DNA from 3 places in the Geodermatophilus sp. SYSU D01036 genome. Region 2 is predicted to be linked to each of the others. Evidence: predicted binding sites of a transcription regulator. Region 2 holds the regulator's gene; each other region holds the start of a gene.
What was found. Region 2 encodes LexA, which represses DNA repair genes until DNA is damaged. Its sites were predicted from a motif close to TCGAACANNTGTTCGA; they were not measured.
Positions count from the first base shown of each region.

Region 1 (4,805 bases), on a different contig from region 2:
CCGGCGTCGGCGCGCCCGGTGCTGGTCGCCACCGGCGTGCTGCTCGGGCTGGCCGCGCTGCTGGCCGCACCGGCCGGCGCCCGCGCGCTCCAGCGGCGCCGCCGGGTGGCCGGCGGCAGCCCGGCGGCGCTGTGGGACGAGCTCGCCTCGACCGCGCGGGACCTCGGCCTGCCCTGGGACCCCGCGCAGACCCCGCGGCAGCAGGCGGCGGCGCTGACCCGCACCCTCGACCGCGCCGCGGTCGCCGGGGGCGCGCACCGCCCCGGCGTCCCCGACGCGGCGGATGCGATCGGGCGGCTGGCCCGCGCGGAGGAGGCGGCCAGCTACGGCCGCCCCGGCGCGCCCGCCGACCCGTCCCTGGGCGCCGCGCTGACCCGGGCGCGGCGGGGGCTGGCCGCGGCGGCGGCGCCGCAGGCCCGGCTGCGGGCGCTGCTGTGGCCGGCGTCGCTGGGCGACGCGCTCGCGGCCGCGGTCCCCGCCCGGCTCCCCCGCAGGACCTCCGCCGCCTGACCGGGGACCCCGCCGGTCCCGGTGGGCCTACGTCCGGGTCGCCCAGACCGAGGCGCCGTGCCAGTCGATGGCCACGACCGGCTCGTCGCCCACGACCCAGGCGTCGTGTCCCGGCGGCAGCGAGGTGACCTCACCGGGACCGGACTCGATCTCGGTGCCGTCGGCCATCACGACGTGGATGCGGCCGGAGACCTGGTACTGCTGGTGCGGGGCCTGGCACAGGTCGGTGCCGGCCACCGGCCGGACGTGCTCGGACCACCGCCAGCCGGGCTGGACGGTGATGCGGCCGACCTCGGCGCCGCCGGCCAGGTGCAGCAGCTCCAGCCGCCAGTTCTCGCCCTGCCGGACCTCGTCGGGGCGGTCGAAGGACAGGTGCTCCAGGGGCTGCGTCTGCGTCATCGGGACTCCCCCTCCCGATCGGCTCGTCGGGCGTGTCCCATCGTCCTCGTCCCCCCGGCGGCGGGTCGACCCCCTCGGCCCCCGGGAACGGCGAAGCCCCCGGGAACGGCGACGGCCGCCGTCCCGGGTGGGACGGCGGCCGTCGGCGGGGTCTCGCGGGCTACTGGTCGTAGCGGCGACGGAAGCGCTCCTCGAGCCGGTTCTTCAGCGGCTGCTTGCGGGGCCGCCCGCCCCGGCCGCGGCCGCCCTGCGCGCCGCGGGCACCGGCCGGGCCGGTCTCGACGGCGCCGGTGGCCGAGCGGTAGTTGAGGACGCCGAGCGCGGCACCGCCGAACATCACGAGGAACCCGAGGACACCCAGCGGCACGGACGGGACGACGGCACCGCCGACGAGGACGGCCAGGCCCACCACGACCAGCAGCGCACCGAGCTGGAGCTTTCGCCGGGCCCTCAGCCGGCGGTCGCCGGTGCGGACGGAGGAGGCGAACTTGGGATCGTCGTCGACGAGGGCGCGCTCGATCTGCTCCAGCAGTCGCTGCTCGTGCTCGGAGAGCGGCACCGAGACCTCCAGGTGGGCGGAGCCAGACACCACCGGGCCCGTACCCGGTGGTGACACCGAGGATACGAGCCGTCGGCGGGGTGCGAAAGGCGAGTGCGCGGCGACCCGCCGCACCGCCGTCGTGACCACCCCCACGGGGGGTCCCCGGGGGCCGTCTCAGCGCACCCGGCGGTCGCCGTCGCGGTGCAGCAGCGTGGCCGGCCGCACCGCGCCGGCGCCGAACCGGCGGGCCGCCCGGTCGGCGGCGAGCTCGGCGTCGCGCCGGCCGTGCTCGCGGGCGCCGAGCTCGAGCTGCCGGGGCGCCTGGCCGGCCGGGACCAGCCGCTCGGCCCGCACGCCGACCAGCCGGATCCGCGCCCGGTCCAGCCCGAGCGCGTCGAACAGGGCCCGCGCGGTCTCGTACACGTCCTGCCCGACGTCGGTGGGGACGCCGAGGGTGCGGCTGCGGGTGATGGTGGTGAAGTCGGCGAAGCGGACCTTGATGCTCACCGTGCGGGTCAGCCAGCCGCCCGCGCGCAGCCGGGCCGCCGTCCGCTCGGCCAGCCGCAGCAGCTCCCGGTGGACCACGGCGGGGTCGTCGACGTCGGTGGGGAAGGTCTCCTCGTGCCCGGTCGAGCGCTCCGGCTCGTCGGGCACCACCCGGCGGGGGTCGCGGCCCCAGGCCAGCTCGTGCAGGTGGGCGCCGGCGGCGGGGCCGAGCGCCCGCTGCAGGGTGCGCGCCGGGACGTGCGCGAGGTCGCCGACGGTGCGCAGCCCGAGCCGCAGCAGCACCTGCTCGGTCTTCGCGCCCACGCCCCACAGCGCGCCGACCGGCAGCGGGTGCAGGAAGTCGATGACCTCGGCCGGGCGGACGACGAGCAGCCCGTCGGGCTTGGCGCGGGTGGAGGCGAGCTTGGCCACGAACTTGGTGCCGGCCACGCCGACGGAGCAGGTGATGCCCTGCTCGTCGAAGACGCGGGCGCGCAGGTACTCCCCGATCTCGGCGGCGTCGCCCAGTCGGCGCCCGGCCCCGCCCACGTCGAGGAAGGCCTCGTCCAGGCTCAGCGGCTCCACCAGAGGGGTCACCGACCGGAACAGCGCCATGACCGCCCGGGACACCTCGGCGTACAGCGCCATGTCGCCCGGCAGCACGGTCGCCGTCGGGCACAGCCGCAGCGCCCGCGCCGTCGGCATGGCGGCGTGCACGCCGTACGCGCGGGCCTCGTAGGTGGCCGAGGTGACCACCCCGCGGTTGCCCGCGCCGCCGACGATGACCGGCGTGCCGGCGAGCTCGGGGCGCCGGCGCACCTCGACGCTGGCGAAGAACGCGTCCATGTCGACGTGCAGCACCGTGCACCCCTCGGCACGTCCGCCCGACGACCGCACGCGACCTCCCCGATCGAACACCTGTTCGGAGACTAGCGGCCCTCCGCGGGGGACGGCGCGCCGTCCCCGGCGTGTCCCGGCGCACGGGGAACTCGCTGGTCGGCGCATGTGTGACCGGCACACGGGCGAGGTAGGTGGGACACGCCCGACCGCCGTCCGGCGGACGGTCCCGACCCGGATCCCGGAGGAGCCCGATGGCGCTCGACGACGACGACATGACCAGCACGGAGGGTCCGGCCGACAGCGGTGCCGGCGAGGGCACGCCCGGCCAGCACGACGGCGGCGCGGACGGCGGTGCCGACAGCGGCGCGGGCCACGGCCCGGCCGACGGCGGCGCGGCCGGGGGCGGCGCCGACGGCGGTGCCGACGGCGGTGCTGATGGCGGCGCCGACGGTGGCGCGGACGGCGGCGCCGACGGCGGTGCCGGTCACGGCCCGGCCGACGGCGGCGCGGCGGGCGGTGGCTCGGACGGTGGCTCGGACGGTGGCTCGGACGGCGGTGCCGACGGCGGCGCCGACGGTGGCGCGGACGGTTCGGCCTGAGCCAGGACCCGGCCGTCGCGGGGCCGGGCGGGGCTGACGCCCGCCCGGCCCTGCGCCGGTGCACGCACCTCGACCCCGCGGTCTTCGCCGAGCAGTACTGGTCCCGCCGCCCGCTGCTCGCCCGCGCCGAGGACACCGGGGAGTCGTTCACCGACCTGCTGACGCTGACCGACGTCGACGAGCTGCTGTCGCGGCGCGGCCTGCGCACGCCGTTCCTGCGGATCGCCAAGGACGGCGCCGTCGTCGACCCGAAGCGGTTCACCACCTCCGGTGGCGCCGGCGCCGAGGTGGCCGACCAGGTCTCCTCCGACGCCGTGCTGCGACTGTTCGCCGACGGCAGCACCGTCGTCCTGCAGGGCCTGCACCGGCTCTGGCCGCCGCTGGTCGAGTTCGCCGACCAGCTCGCCGCCGACCTGGGGCACCCCACGCAGGTCAACGCCTACGTCACGCCGCCGTCCTCGCGCGGGTTCAGCCCGCACTACGACGTCCACGACGTCTTCGTGCTGCAGGTCGCCGGCGAGAAGCACTGGACCATCCACGAGCCGGTGCTCGAGGAGCCGCTGCGCACCCAGCCGTGGAACGACCGGGCCGCCGCGGTGGCCGCCGCCGCGGAGCGCGAGCCGGTGGTCGACGCCGTGCTGCGCCCGGGCGACGCCCTCTACCTGCCGCGCGGCTACCTGCACTCGGCGGTCGCGCTCGGGCAGACCAGCGCGCACCTGACCATCGGCGTGCACTCGGTGACCCGCTGGGCCGCGGCCGAGTCCGCGCTGGACCTGGTGCGGGTGCTGGCCGCCGAGGACCGGGAGCTGCGCCGCGCCCTGCCGCTGGGCCTGGACCTGTCCGACCCGGCGTCGGTCCGCGACGACGTCGCCACGGTCGTGACCGCGCTGCAGGAGTGGCTGGGCCGGGTGGACCCCGGCGAGGTCGCCGAGCGGCTGCGCTCGCGGACCTGGTCGCAGGTGCGCCCCGAGCCGGTGGCGCCGCTGGCGCAGGCCACCGCGGCCGCGGCGCTGACCCCGGACACCGTGCTGCGGCTGCGCCGCCGGCTGCGCTGCGCGTTGCGGGACGCCCCGGCCACCGCCGAGGGCGAGCGGGTGGCGCTGCTGGCCGGCCGCCGCCGGCTGGAGTTCCCCGCCTCGACCCGCGCCGCGCTGGAGGGGCTGCTGGCGGCCGGCGAGCTCAAGGTCGCCGACCTGGCCGGCCTCGATGCCGACGACCGGCTCGTCCTCGCCCGCCGGCTGGTCACCGAGTCGATCGCGCTGGTCGCCGACGCGGCGGTGCAGGGCGCGCACGGGGTCGACGGCGTCCCGGCCACCGCCCCCGAGCCGGGACCGCACGGACCGGGCGCCCCGGCGCCCGGCGCCGGCGGGGACGATGGGGAGCGTGCCGACGCCCTCGGGACCGGGTCGTGACCCCGTCGCCTCCTCCCG
Region 1 covers NZ_JBJGZJ010000002.1:234,176-238,980, reverse strand. The annotation lists gene ACI8AR_RS03600 (transglutaminase family protein) at 1-510, shown strand, start outside; gene ACI8AR_RS03595 (cupin domain-containing protein) at 538-909, opposite strand; gene ACI8AR_RS03590 (DUF3040 domain-containing protein) at 1,070-1,498, opposite strand; gene dinB (DNA polymerase IV) at 1,625-2,797, opposite strand; gene ACI8AR_RS03580 (BatC protein) at 3,028-3,375, shown strand; gene ACI8AR_RS03575 (cupin domain-containing protein) at 3,663-4,787, shown strand.
Region 1: dinB (DNA polymerase IV) is a predicted target of LexA. The motif match lies at 2,847-2,862, and genes of this name have one in related genera.

Region 2 (4,805 bases):
CGCTCTCGACCACGACACTGCTCCCGCCGGCCAGGCGCAGACCGTCGTGGGGGGCGAGGAACTCCCGGCCGAGGGCGGCGCCGCCGACACCGGCGGCGAGGACCAGCACGGTGACCAGGCGGCGCCCGCGGCGGGTGAGCCGCACCGGCGCCGGGGCCGGCGCACACCGAGCGCGGACGGCGGCCCGGGCGGGCTCCGAGCGCACCGGCCGACCGCTCGGGCGGGCCGGGTCGCGGCGGGTGCGCGGCCCCTCGGCGGCCGGCCCGGCGGCGCGGGCGGGCGCCGCGGCGGGGAGGTCGGGCACCGGCCGCAGGTGCCCGGTGACGCGGGGACCCGAGCCCGGCAGGGCAGCGCGCGGAGCCGGCCGGTCGGTGCGCGCCGGCGACGCGGAGCGGCCCGCACCGGCGGCCGCCGGCGCGCCCTCCCCGCGGAGCGGCGGCCGCCACGGGACCCGGACCGCCGCGTCGAACTCGAGCACTGCCTGCCGCACGCTGCCCATGACCGCTCCTCCTGATCGGGTCGACCGCATCGAACGCGTGTTCGATCGAACGTCTGATCGGATGTCTACCGCACGGGTCCGACGAGTGCGAGAGCGGCGCGGCGTGTCCTTCGAACACACGTTTGAACCTCCGGCGCCGGCGCGCTACGGTCCGTGCGGGCGCACCGCCCGCCGACCGGCCTCGGGGCCGGGAGGGCGACGGACGGGCCGCGGGGACGCGGCCGGCGAGGAGGAGACGTGGCGGGCACGAGCGGGACCGGCCAGGGCACCCGGGGCGGCGGCACGACGACCCGCCGGCCGGCCGCGGAGCGCGGCGCCGGCGCGGACGGCGCGGGCGCCGTGCGCACCTTCCCCGACCGCGGCGAGGCCGGCGACGGCCTGACCCAGCGGCAGCGCCGGGTCCTCGAGGTCATCCGCGACTCGATCGAGCGGCGCGGCTACCCGCCCTCGGTGCGCGAGATCGGCGAGGCGGTGGGCCTGTCGTCGGCGTCGTCGGTCGCCCACCAGCTGTCGGTGCTGCAGAAGAAGGGCTGGCTGCGGCGCGACCCCAACCGGCCCCGCGCGCTCGACGTGCGGCTGCCCGGCGAGACCGGGGGCGAGACCGCCCCGGCTGCGCCCGCCGCGGCCGCCGACGGCTCGACCGCGCCCACCTACGTGCCGCTGGTCGGGCGGATCGCGGCCGGTGGCCCAGTGCTCGCCGAGCAGGCCGTCGAGGACGTCTTCCCGCTCCCCCGCGAGCTCGTCGGCGAGGGCACGTTGTTCATGCTGCGCGTCGCCGGTGACTCGATGGTCGACGCGGCCATCTGCGACGGCGACTGGGTCGTCGTCCGCCAGCAGCCCACCGCCGAGAACGGCGAGATCGTCGCCGCGATGCTCGACGGCGAGGCCACGGTCAAGACCTACAAGCCCCGGGACGGGCACGTCTGGCTGCTGCCGCACAACCCGGCCTACGAGCCGATCCCCGGCGACGAGGCCACCATCCTCGGCCGCGTCGTCACCGTCCTGCGACGGGTCTGAGCCGCAGGTCCGCCCGCCGGCGCCGGAGCTCAGGCGCCGGCGGGCGGACCACCGGACCGGCGGCGGCGCAGCCGCTCGCCCCACCACACCAGCGCGGTCGCGACGACGGCCGCGGCCACGCCCGCGGTCACCGGCGACGGGCCCGCGGAGTCCCCGCCGAGCAGCGCCGACGGCGACGGGCCGGCCGGGTCGGACCCCGCCGGCGCCGGCGGCGCGGACCCCGCCGGGACGGGCACCGAGGTGACGTCCCCGGGCACGCCCTCGCCGGCCACCAGCAGCGCGCTCCCGTCCGCGGTGAACGACACCGCCTCCCCCTGCGGCGCCTCGGGCAGCGCGATCCGCACGGGCTCCCCGGCCAGCGCCCCCGGGACGTCGGCGCCAGTCAGCGGCCAGACGTAGGCGTCGGTGTAGGTGCGCAGCGCGATCCGGCTGCCGTCGCGGGCCACCGCCCCGCCGGTGACCATCAGCTGCCCCGCCCGGCCCACGGGACCGCCAGGTGTGCCGGTGAGCGTGAACGCCACCGTGCCGACGTCGGCCAGCGCGACCGTGCCGCCGTCGACCAGCGGCGCGGCCGGCCGGTAGACGTGGCTGGCCCCGAGCACCTCCTTGGTCACCACGTACGGCGTGCCGTCGGGGGCCAGCAGCAGCGCCTCGGCGTCGTGCGGGCCGTCGGGATAGGTCAGCCGGTACAGCGCCGTCCCGCCGTCGGGCCGCAGCGCGACGAGCGCGACCGTCGTCCGGACCGCGGTGTTGTCGCCGGTGTCGGCCAGCCACACCGTGCCGTCCGGGCCGACGGCGAGGTCCTCGGGGTCGTAGGGGTCCACCGGCGCGGTGGTCACGTCGACCACCTGGCAGGCGCCGTCGAGCACGTACACGGCGACCTGGTCGCCGCCGTCCACCATGGCGAGCACCCGGTCGCCGACGTCGACGAGGCCGGAGAGCTCGGCCAGCCGGGGGTCGGTCACCTGGCAGCGGACCGAGGGGGCGGCCGACTCCTCGGCGGCGGCCGGGGCCGCCGGGAGGCCGAGCAGGACCGTGGTCAGCAGGACGGCCGGGGCCCGCCGGGCGACGCTACGCGGACGGGCGGCCGGCTCGGGCACTCGCCCAGCGTGACAGCACCAGCGCGTCGAGTGCGTGAACCACGCCCAGCAGCAGGAGCCCGACGGCCGCGCCCACGACGGCGTCGGTGACCCAGTGGAAGTCCAGCGAGACCATCGCGATCCCGGTGGCCACCGGCCCGACGACGGCCAGCCACCACAGCGTGCGCTGCACCCGCGGACCGAGCCCGTACTCGACCGCCTGCCAGCGCGCCACGCCCCACATGAGCACGGCGTTGGCCACGTGCCCGGAGGGGTAGCTGGCGCCGTCGCGGTGGAAGAACGAGCCGGGATAGGCGGGCGCGGTGCGACCGGTGCCGAACTTGAACGCGTAGACGACGACGGTGAGCAGGGCCAGCGCGGTGACCACCCGCAGCAGGGGCAGCAGCGTCCGTTCCCGCAGGCACAGCCAGCCGACCAGGGCGGCCAGCACGATGAGGATGGTGCCGCGGCCGCCGATCTGGGTGACCGCCCACACCGGCCAGTAGGCCGGGGAGTCGCGCAGGTCCCAGGCGCTGACCACCTCGGAGACCTCGAGGTCCAGCCGCTCGAGCACCCCGCGGCTGAGCAGGTCGACGGTGACCCCGACGGTGACCGCGAACGCGACGAGCAGCAGCCACCACGGCGGGCGGCCGGCACCGACCACGGCGGGCGGCCGGGCGGCCCGCTCCGGGCGCCCGGCCGGCGCGCCGGAGGTGCGCCGCACCACGCCGCTGGTCACCGGGTCACGGTACCGGGCCGTGACCCGCCCGTGACCTCACGGGCCGGAACGGCGAGCCGCCCGGGCACCCGGCGTGGAGCCGGGCACCCGGGCGGTCCGGGGTGGAGGGGGCGGTCAGCCGACCGGGACGGCGAACCGCTCGAGCGCGGCGGCCAGGCCGCCGTCGACGCGGGCGGTCAGCCGGGTGCCGGCGGCCTCGTGGTCCTCGCTGAGCACCTCGCCGTCGCGGTGCACGCGGGCGACCAGGTCGCCGCGGTCGTAGGGGACGAGCACCTCGACCTCGACGTCCGGGTGCGGCAGCCGGGCGGCCACGACCTCGCGCAGCTGCTCGATGCCCTCGCCGGTGCGCGCGGAGACCCACACGGCCCCGGGCAGCGCCCGGCGCAGGGTCAGCACGTCGTCCTCGGTCATGGCGTCGACCTTGTTGACGACGATCAGCTCGGGCACCGCGGCGGCGTCGATCTCGCGCAGCACCACGTGCACCGCGTCGATCTGGCCGAGCGGATCGGGGTCGGAGCCGTCGACGACGTGCAGCAGCAGGTCGGCGCCGGCCACCTCCTCGAGCGTGGAGCGGAACGCGTCGACGAGCTGGTGCGGCAGGTGCCGCACGAAGCCGACGGTGTCGGTGAGCGTGTACTCGCGGCCGTCGGGCGACTGGGCCCGGCGCACCGTCGGGTCGAGGGTGGCGAACAGTGCGTCCTCCACCAGCACGCCCGCGCCGGTCAGCCGGTTGAGCAGGCTGGACTTGCCGGCGTTGGTGTAGCCGGCGATCGCCACGCCGGGGACGGCGTGGCGGTCGCGGCCCGAGCGCTGGGTGGCCCGGGCGGTCGCCATGCCGGCGATCTCGCGGCGCAGCTTGCTCACCCGCGACCGGATCCGCCGCCGGTCGGTCTCGATCTTCGTCTCACCGGGACCGCGGGTGCCGATGCCGCCACCGCCGGCGACGCGGCCACCGGCCTGCCGGGACAGCGACTCACCCCAGCCGCGCAGTCGCGGCAGCATGTACTGCATCTGGGCGAGCTCGACCTGGGCCTTGCCCTCCCGGCTGGTGGCGTGCTGGGCGAAGATGTCGAGGATCAGCGCGGTCCGGTCGACCACCTTGACCTTGAGGATCTTCTCCAGCGCGTTGAGCTGGCCGGGGGTCAGCTCGCCGTCGCAGATCACGGTGTCCGCGCCGGTCGCGGCCACGATGTCGCGGATCTCGTTGGCCTTGCCCGAGCCCACGTAGGTGCCGGCGTCGGGCTTGTCCCGCCGCTGGCTCACGGCCTCGAGGACCTGGGAGCCCGCGGTCTCGGCGAGCGCGGCCAGCTCGGCCAGGGAGCGGTCGGCGTCGGCCTGGGTGCCCTCGGTCCACACACCGACGAGCACGACGCGTTCGAGGCGCAGCTGCCGGTACTCGACCTCGGTGACGTCGGCGAGCTCGGTGGACAGCCCGGCGACGCGGCGCAGTGCGCCACGGGCCTCGAGCGCG
Region 2 covers NZ_JBJGZJ010000005.1:4,408-9,212, reverse strand. The annotation lists gene ACI8AR_RS07605 (LysM peptidoglycan-binding domain-containing protein) at 1-499, opposite strand, end outside; gene lexA (transcriptional repressor LexA) at 737-1,516, shown strand; gene ACI8AR_RS07595 (hypothetical protein) at 1,546-2,616, opposite strand; gene ACI8AR_RS07590 (phosphatase PAP2 family protein) at 2,588-3,334, opposite strand; gene hflX (GTPase HflX) at 3,449-4,805, opposite strand, start outside.

Region 3 (4,805 bases), on a different contig from region 2:
GCTGGCGGCGGCGGCGGTCGTGGTGCGGCGCCGCGACGCGTGACTCCCGTACCGGGGCGCGCGGGCGGCAGCATGTCCTCCGTGCAGCGGGCGGGCGGGTCGGTGGTGTGGTCGGTCGGGCCGGTGGTGGCCGGAGCCGTCCTCGCCGTCGGCCCGCTCGTCCGCTTCGGCGGCCCGTCGGCGGCGGAGGTCGCCGTGACCGCGCTGGCCTGGGCGCCGGCCGTGGGCCGGGCGCGGGCGCCCTTCGCCGCGTTCCTCGCCTCCGCCGGCGTGGTGGTCGCCTGGTGGGTGCTGCACGGCCTGGAGGCGCGGGCGCTGCTGCCCGCCGGCGTGGCGGCCTGGTGGCTGCTCGTCTGGGTCGCCGACCGCTGCGCCCCGTGGCGCGTCGCCACCGCCGTCGGGATCGCCCTGGCCGTGCCCCTGGCCCTCGGCGCCGCCGCCCTGGCCGGCCCCGCCGACGGCGCCGCGGTGGTGCCGCTGGTGGCGGTGACCGTGACGGCCGCGGTCGTCGGGCGCGACCGGCGGACCCGGCGGGCCTACCTGGAGGCGCTGCGCGACCGCGCCGAGCGGGCCGAGCGGGAGAGGGACGTGCGGGCCCGGGTGGCGGTCATGGAGGAGCGCTCCCGGATCGCCCGTGAGCTCCACGACGTGGTCGCGCACAACCTCTCGGTGATGACCGCACTGGCCGACGGCGCCGGGTACGCGCCGGCCACCGAGCAGGCCGCCCGGGCGGTACGGCAGGTCGCCACGACCGGACGGGAGGCCCTCGCGGAGATGCACCGCCTCGTCGGCGTGCTGCGCACCGACGACGGCGGGCCGGAGCGGACGCCGGCGCCGGGCCTCGACGACCTGGCCGCGGTCGTCGGGCAGGTCCGGGCGGCCGGGCTGCCGACGTCGCTGACGGTGACCGGCCGGCCCGCGCCGCTCGTCGCCGGCGCCCAGCTCGCCGTCCACCGCCTCGTGCAGGAGGCGCTGACGAACACGCTGAGGCACGCGCGGGGGGCCCGGTCGGCCGCCGTGCGCCTGGACTGGCGCGACGGCGAGCTCGCCGTCGAGGTGACCGACGACGGCGACCCGGCCGCACCACCGGGGCGGCCGGGGCACGGCCTGGTCGGCATGAGGGAGCGCGTCGCGGCGTGGGACGGGGCGGTCGTGGCCGGGCCGCGCCCGGGAGGCGGCTGGCGGGTCGCCGCGGTCCTCCCGCTGGCCGCGGTCGGCGCCGAGGGGACCGGTGCGGTGGCGTGAGCACCCGCGTGCTGCTCATCGACGACGAGCCCCTGGTCCGGCTCGGCTTCTCGATGGTGCTGCAGGCCCAGGACGACCTGGTCCTCGTCGGCGAGGCGGGGGACGGCGCCCGGGCCGTCGCGCTGACGCGCGAGCTCCGGCCGGACGTCGTCGTGATGGACGTCCGCATGCCCGGCACGGACGGCGTGGAGGCGACCCGGCGCATCGTCGCCGAGGGGCTGCCCAGCCGCGTCCTGGTGCTCACCACCTTCGACCTGGACGAGTACGCGTTCGCGGCACTGCGCGCGGGGGCGAGCGGGTTCCTCGTGAAGAACGCCGAGCCGGCGGAGCTGCTGCGGGCGGTGCGGGCGGTGGCCCGCGGCGACGCCGTCGTCTCCCCGCGGGTCACCCGCCGGCTGCTGGAGACGCTGGCCCACCGGCTGCCCGCGGACACGCCGGCCGACCCCCGCGTCGCCTCGCTCACCGAGCGCGAGCTCGAGGTGCTGCGTGCGGTCGCCCGGGGGGAGTCCAACGCCGAGATCGCCGCCGTGCTGGTCCTGTCGGAGCTGACGGTGAAGACGCACGTGGCGCGCATCCTGGGCAAGCTGGGCCTGCGGGACCGCACGCAGGCGGCGGTCTTCGCGCACTCGCACGGCCTGGTGTGACCCGGCCTCGACCGCGTGTCGCTCGACTCGAACACGTGTTCGTCCTACAGTGACGGGCGCGTCCACAGGGAGGTCGTCCCTCCACAGGTCCGGTCGGTCCCCGGAATTGTCAGACCCCCGACCTAGCGTCGCCTCCGACACCGCATCGACTCCACGACACGCGACTTCCCGAAGGTGAGCACCATGGCAACGCTCGACCGCGACAAGGCCCTCGACATGGCCCTCGCCCAGATCGACAAGCAGTTCGGCAAGGGCTCGGTCATGCGCCTGGGCGACAGCGCCGCGCAGGCGATCAAGGTCATCCCGACCGGCTCGATCGCCCTCGACATCGCGCTCGGCATCGGCGGCCTGCCCCGCGGCCGCGTCATCGAGGTCTACGGCCCGGAGGCCTCCGGCAAGACCACGGTCGCCCTGCACGCGGTGGCCAACGCCCAGGCCGCCGGCGGCATCGCGGCCTTCATCGACGCCGAGCACGCGCTCGACCCGGAGTACGCCCGGGCCATCGGCGTCGACACCGACGCGCTGCTGGTCAGCCAGCCCGACACCGGTGAGCAGGCCCTCGAGATCGCCGACATGCTGATCCGCTCCGGCGCGCTCGACATCATCGTCATCGACTCCGTCGCGGCCCTCGTGCCCCGCGCCGAGATCGAGGGCGAGATGGGTGACAGCCACGTCGGTCTGCAGGCCCGCCTCATGAGCCAGGCGCTGCGGAAGATCACCGGTGCGCTGAACAACTCGGGCACCACCGCGATCTTCATCAACCAGCTGCGCGAGAAGGTCGGCATCGTCTACGGCTCGCCCGAGGTGACCACCGGTGGCCGCGCGCTGAAGTTCTACTCGTCGGTCCGCCTGGACGTCCGCCGGATCGAGACCCTCAAGCAGGGCACCGAGGCCGTCGGCAGCCGGGTCCGCGTCAAGGTCGTCAAGAACAAGGTCGCCGCCCCGTTCAAGCAGGCCGAGCTCGACCTGCTGTGGGGTGTCGGGTTCAGCCGCGAGGGCGGCCTCATCGACGCCGGTGTCGAGCAGGGCTTCATCCGCAAGTCCGGCGCCTGGTACACGTACGAGGGCGACCAGCTCGGCCAGGGCAAGGAGAACGTCCGCACGTTCCTCCGCGACAACCCCGACCTCGCCGACGAGATCGAGAAGAAGGTCAAGGAGAAGCTGGGCATCGGCCCGCAGGTCGACGCGCCGGCCGCTGACCCGGTCGACTTCTGAGCGACCCCGTGACCGGCTGGTCCGGCCCGGTCCCCGAGGGGGCCGGGCCCGAGCAGGCCGAGCGCCCCGTCGGCCGCCGCGGCCGGGGAACCCGGCAGCCGGGCTCCCCGGGGCGCGGCGGCCGCGGGCGGCGGCGGTCCGGGCCGTCCCCTGACCCGGACGGCCCGGCCGCCGCCGACGCGGGGACGCCACCCGCCCCCTACGACCGCGACGCCGACGACCCGGGGGACCCGGAGTCGGTGGCCCGGGCCATCTGCCTGCGGGCGCTGACCGGCGCGGCCAGGACCCGCCAGCAGCTCGCCGACCTGCTCGAGCGCCGCGGCGTGCCCGAGGAGGCCGCGGCCGCGGTCCTCGACCGGTTCGGCGAGGTCGGGCTCATCGACGACGCCGCCTTCGCCCGCGCCTGGGTCACCTCCCGGCAGGCCGGCCGCGGCCTGGCCCGGCGGGCGTTGCGCGCGGAGCTGCGCGCCAAGGGCGTCGACGGGGAGGACGCCGAGCAGGCCCTCGCCCAGGTCGACGAGGAGGACGAGCGGGCCGCCGCCCGCCACCTGGTGGAACGCCGGCTCCCGGCGCTGCGCCGGGTGGACCGCGTCACCGCCACCCGCCGGCTGATCGGCATGCTCGCGCGCAAGGGCTACAACGGCGGGCTGGCCGCGGGCGTGGTCCGCGAGGTCATGGACGAGACCGGCTTCGGCACCGACACCGACGAGGACGCCGCGAGCTGGGACGACGCCGACCTCTGAGGGCGTCCGACCGCGCCCGCGCGGGACCACGGAACGACAGCGGCCGGCCGCCCTCGGGGCGACCGGCCGCTGACCGTCGGAGGTGGACTCAGCCCGCCAGCGGGGTGGCGACGGCGGGCATCGCCTCGGTCGCCGGCGCGTGCGCGGGCCCCTGGACCGCCTGGGCCCGCTGCACGGGCATCGCCTGGGTCGCCAGCCCGGCCGCCGCGGGGCGCCCGGTCCACGCGGTGAGGTCCACCGCGACGCCGTCAGGCGCCTCGTCGTCGGCGACCAGCCACTCGCCCTCGTCGCCCACGCGGGCGGCGAGCCACTGCTGGATGTGCTGCTCGAACGTGCGGTCGGGCAGCACCGCCGGCCGGCTGACCGGGCCGAGGAAGGTCAGGTCGCGCTCGCTGCCGTCGGCGGCGCGCAGCACCACCCGGCAGCGGGCCCGCCGGTGCCGGGCCGGCGGCACGGCCTCGCGGACCACGGCGGTCTGGGCACCGGCGGCGACGGCGAACTGCGGGGCGGCCGCGCGCAGGCGGTTCACGAAGTCCTGGGCGACGTCGACCTGCCCCTCGGGCAGGCGCACCACCGACGGCAGCGGCGGCACGGCGGGGCGGAGAGCGGTGTCCACGGATCCACTCTCGGCAGCCCCGCCTTGCCGGCTGACCGCCCGCGCGCCCGGGGTGCGCCGGGGGGCGGACGGGACGCCACGTGACCGTTCCGTGTCCCGCGGCGCAGCCCGGTCAGACCGGCCCGCCGCCCCCGTCCATCTCCGCGCTGGTGAGCGACTCGACGGGCTTGGCCGCGGCCGCCTTCGTGTTCCGGCGGGTGCGCTTCTCCACGTACCGCGCCAGCCAGGACAGCAGCACGTTGACCACGATGTAGATCACCGCGGCGGCCACGTACAGCTGGAACGTGTAGGTGTTGCCGAAGGAGAAGGCGAAGAACTCCACCAGGCTCCGGGCGGTCCGCA
Region 3 covers NZ_JBJGZJ010000031.1:4,963-9,767, reverse strand. The annotation lists gene ACI8AR_RS21220 (ABC transporter permease subunit) at 1-43, shown strand, start outside; gene ACI8AR_RS21215 (sensor histidine kinase) at 82-1,245, shown strand; gene ACI8AR_RS21210 (response regulator) at 1,242-1,889, shown strand; gene recA (recombinase RecA) at 2,073-3,104, shown strand; gene ACI8AR_RS21200 (regulatory protein RecX) at 3,113-3,847, shown strand; gene ACI8AR_RS21195 (hypothetical protein) at 3,936-4,463, opposite strand; gene ACI8AR_RS21190 (amino acid ABC transporter permease) at 4,576-4,805, opposite strand, start outside.
Region 3: recA (recombinase RecA) is a predicted target of LexA. The motif match lies at 1,917-1,932, and genes of this name have one in related genera.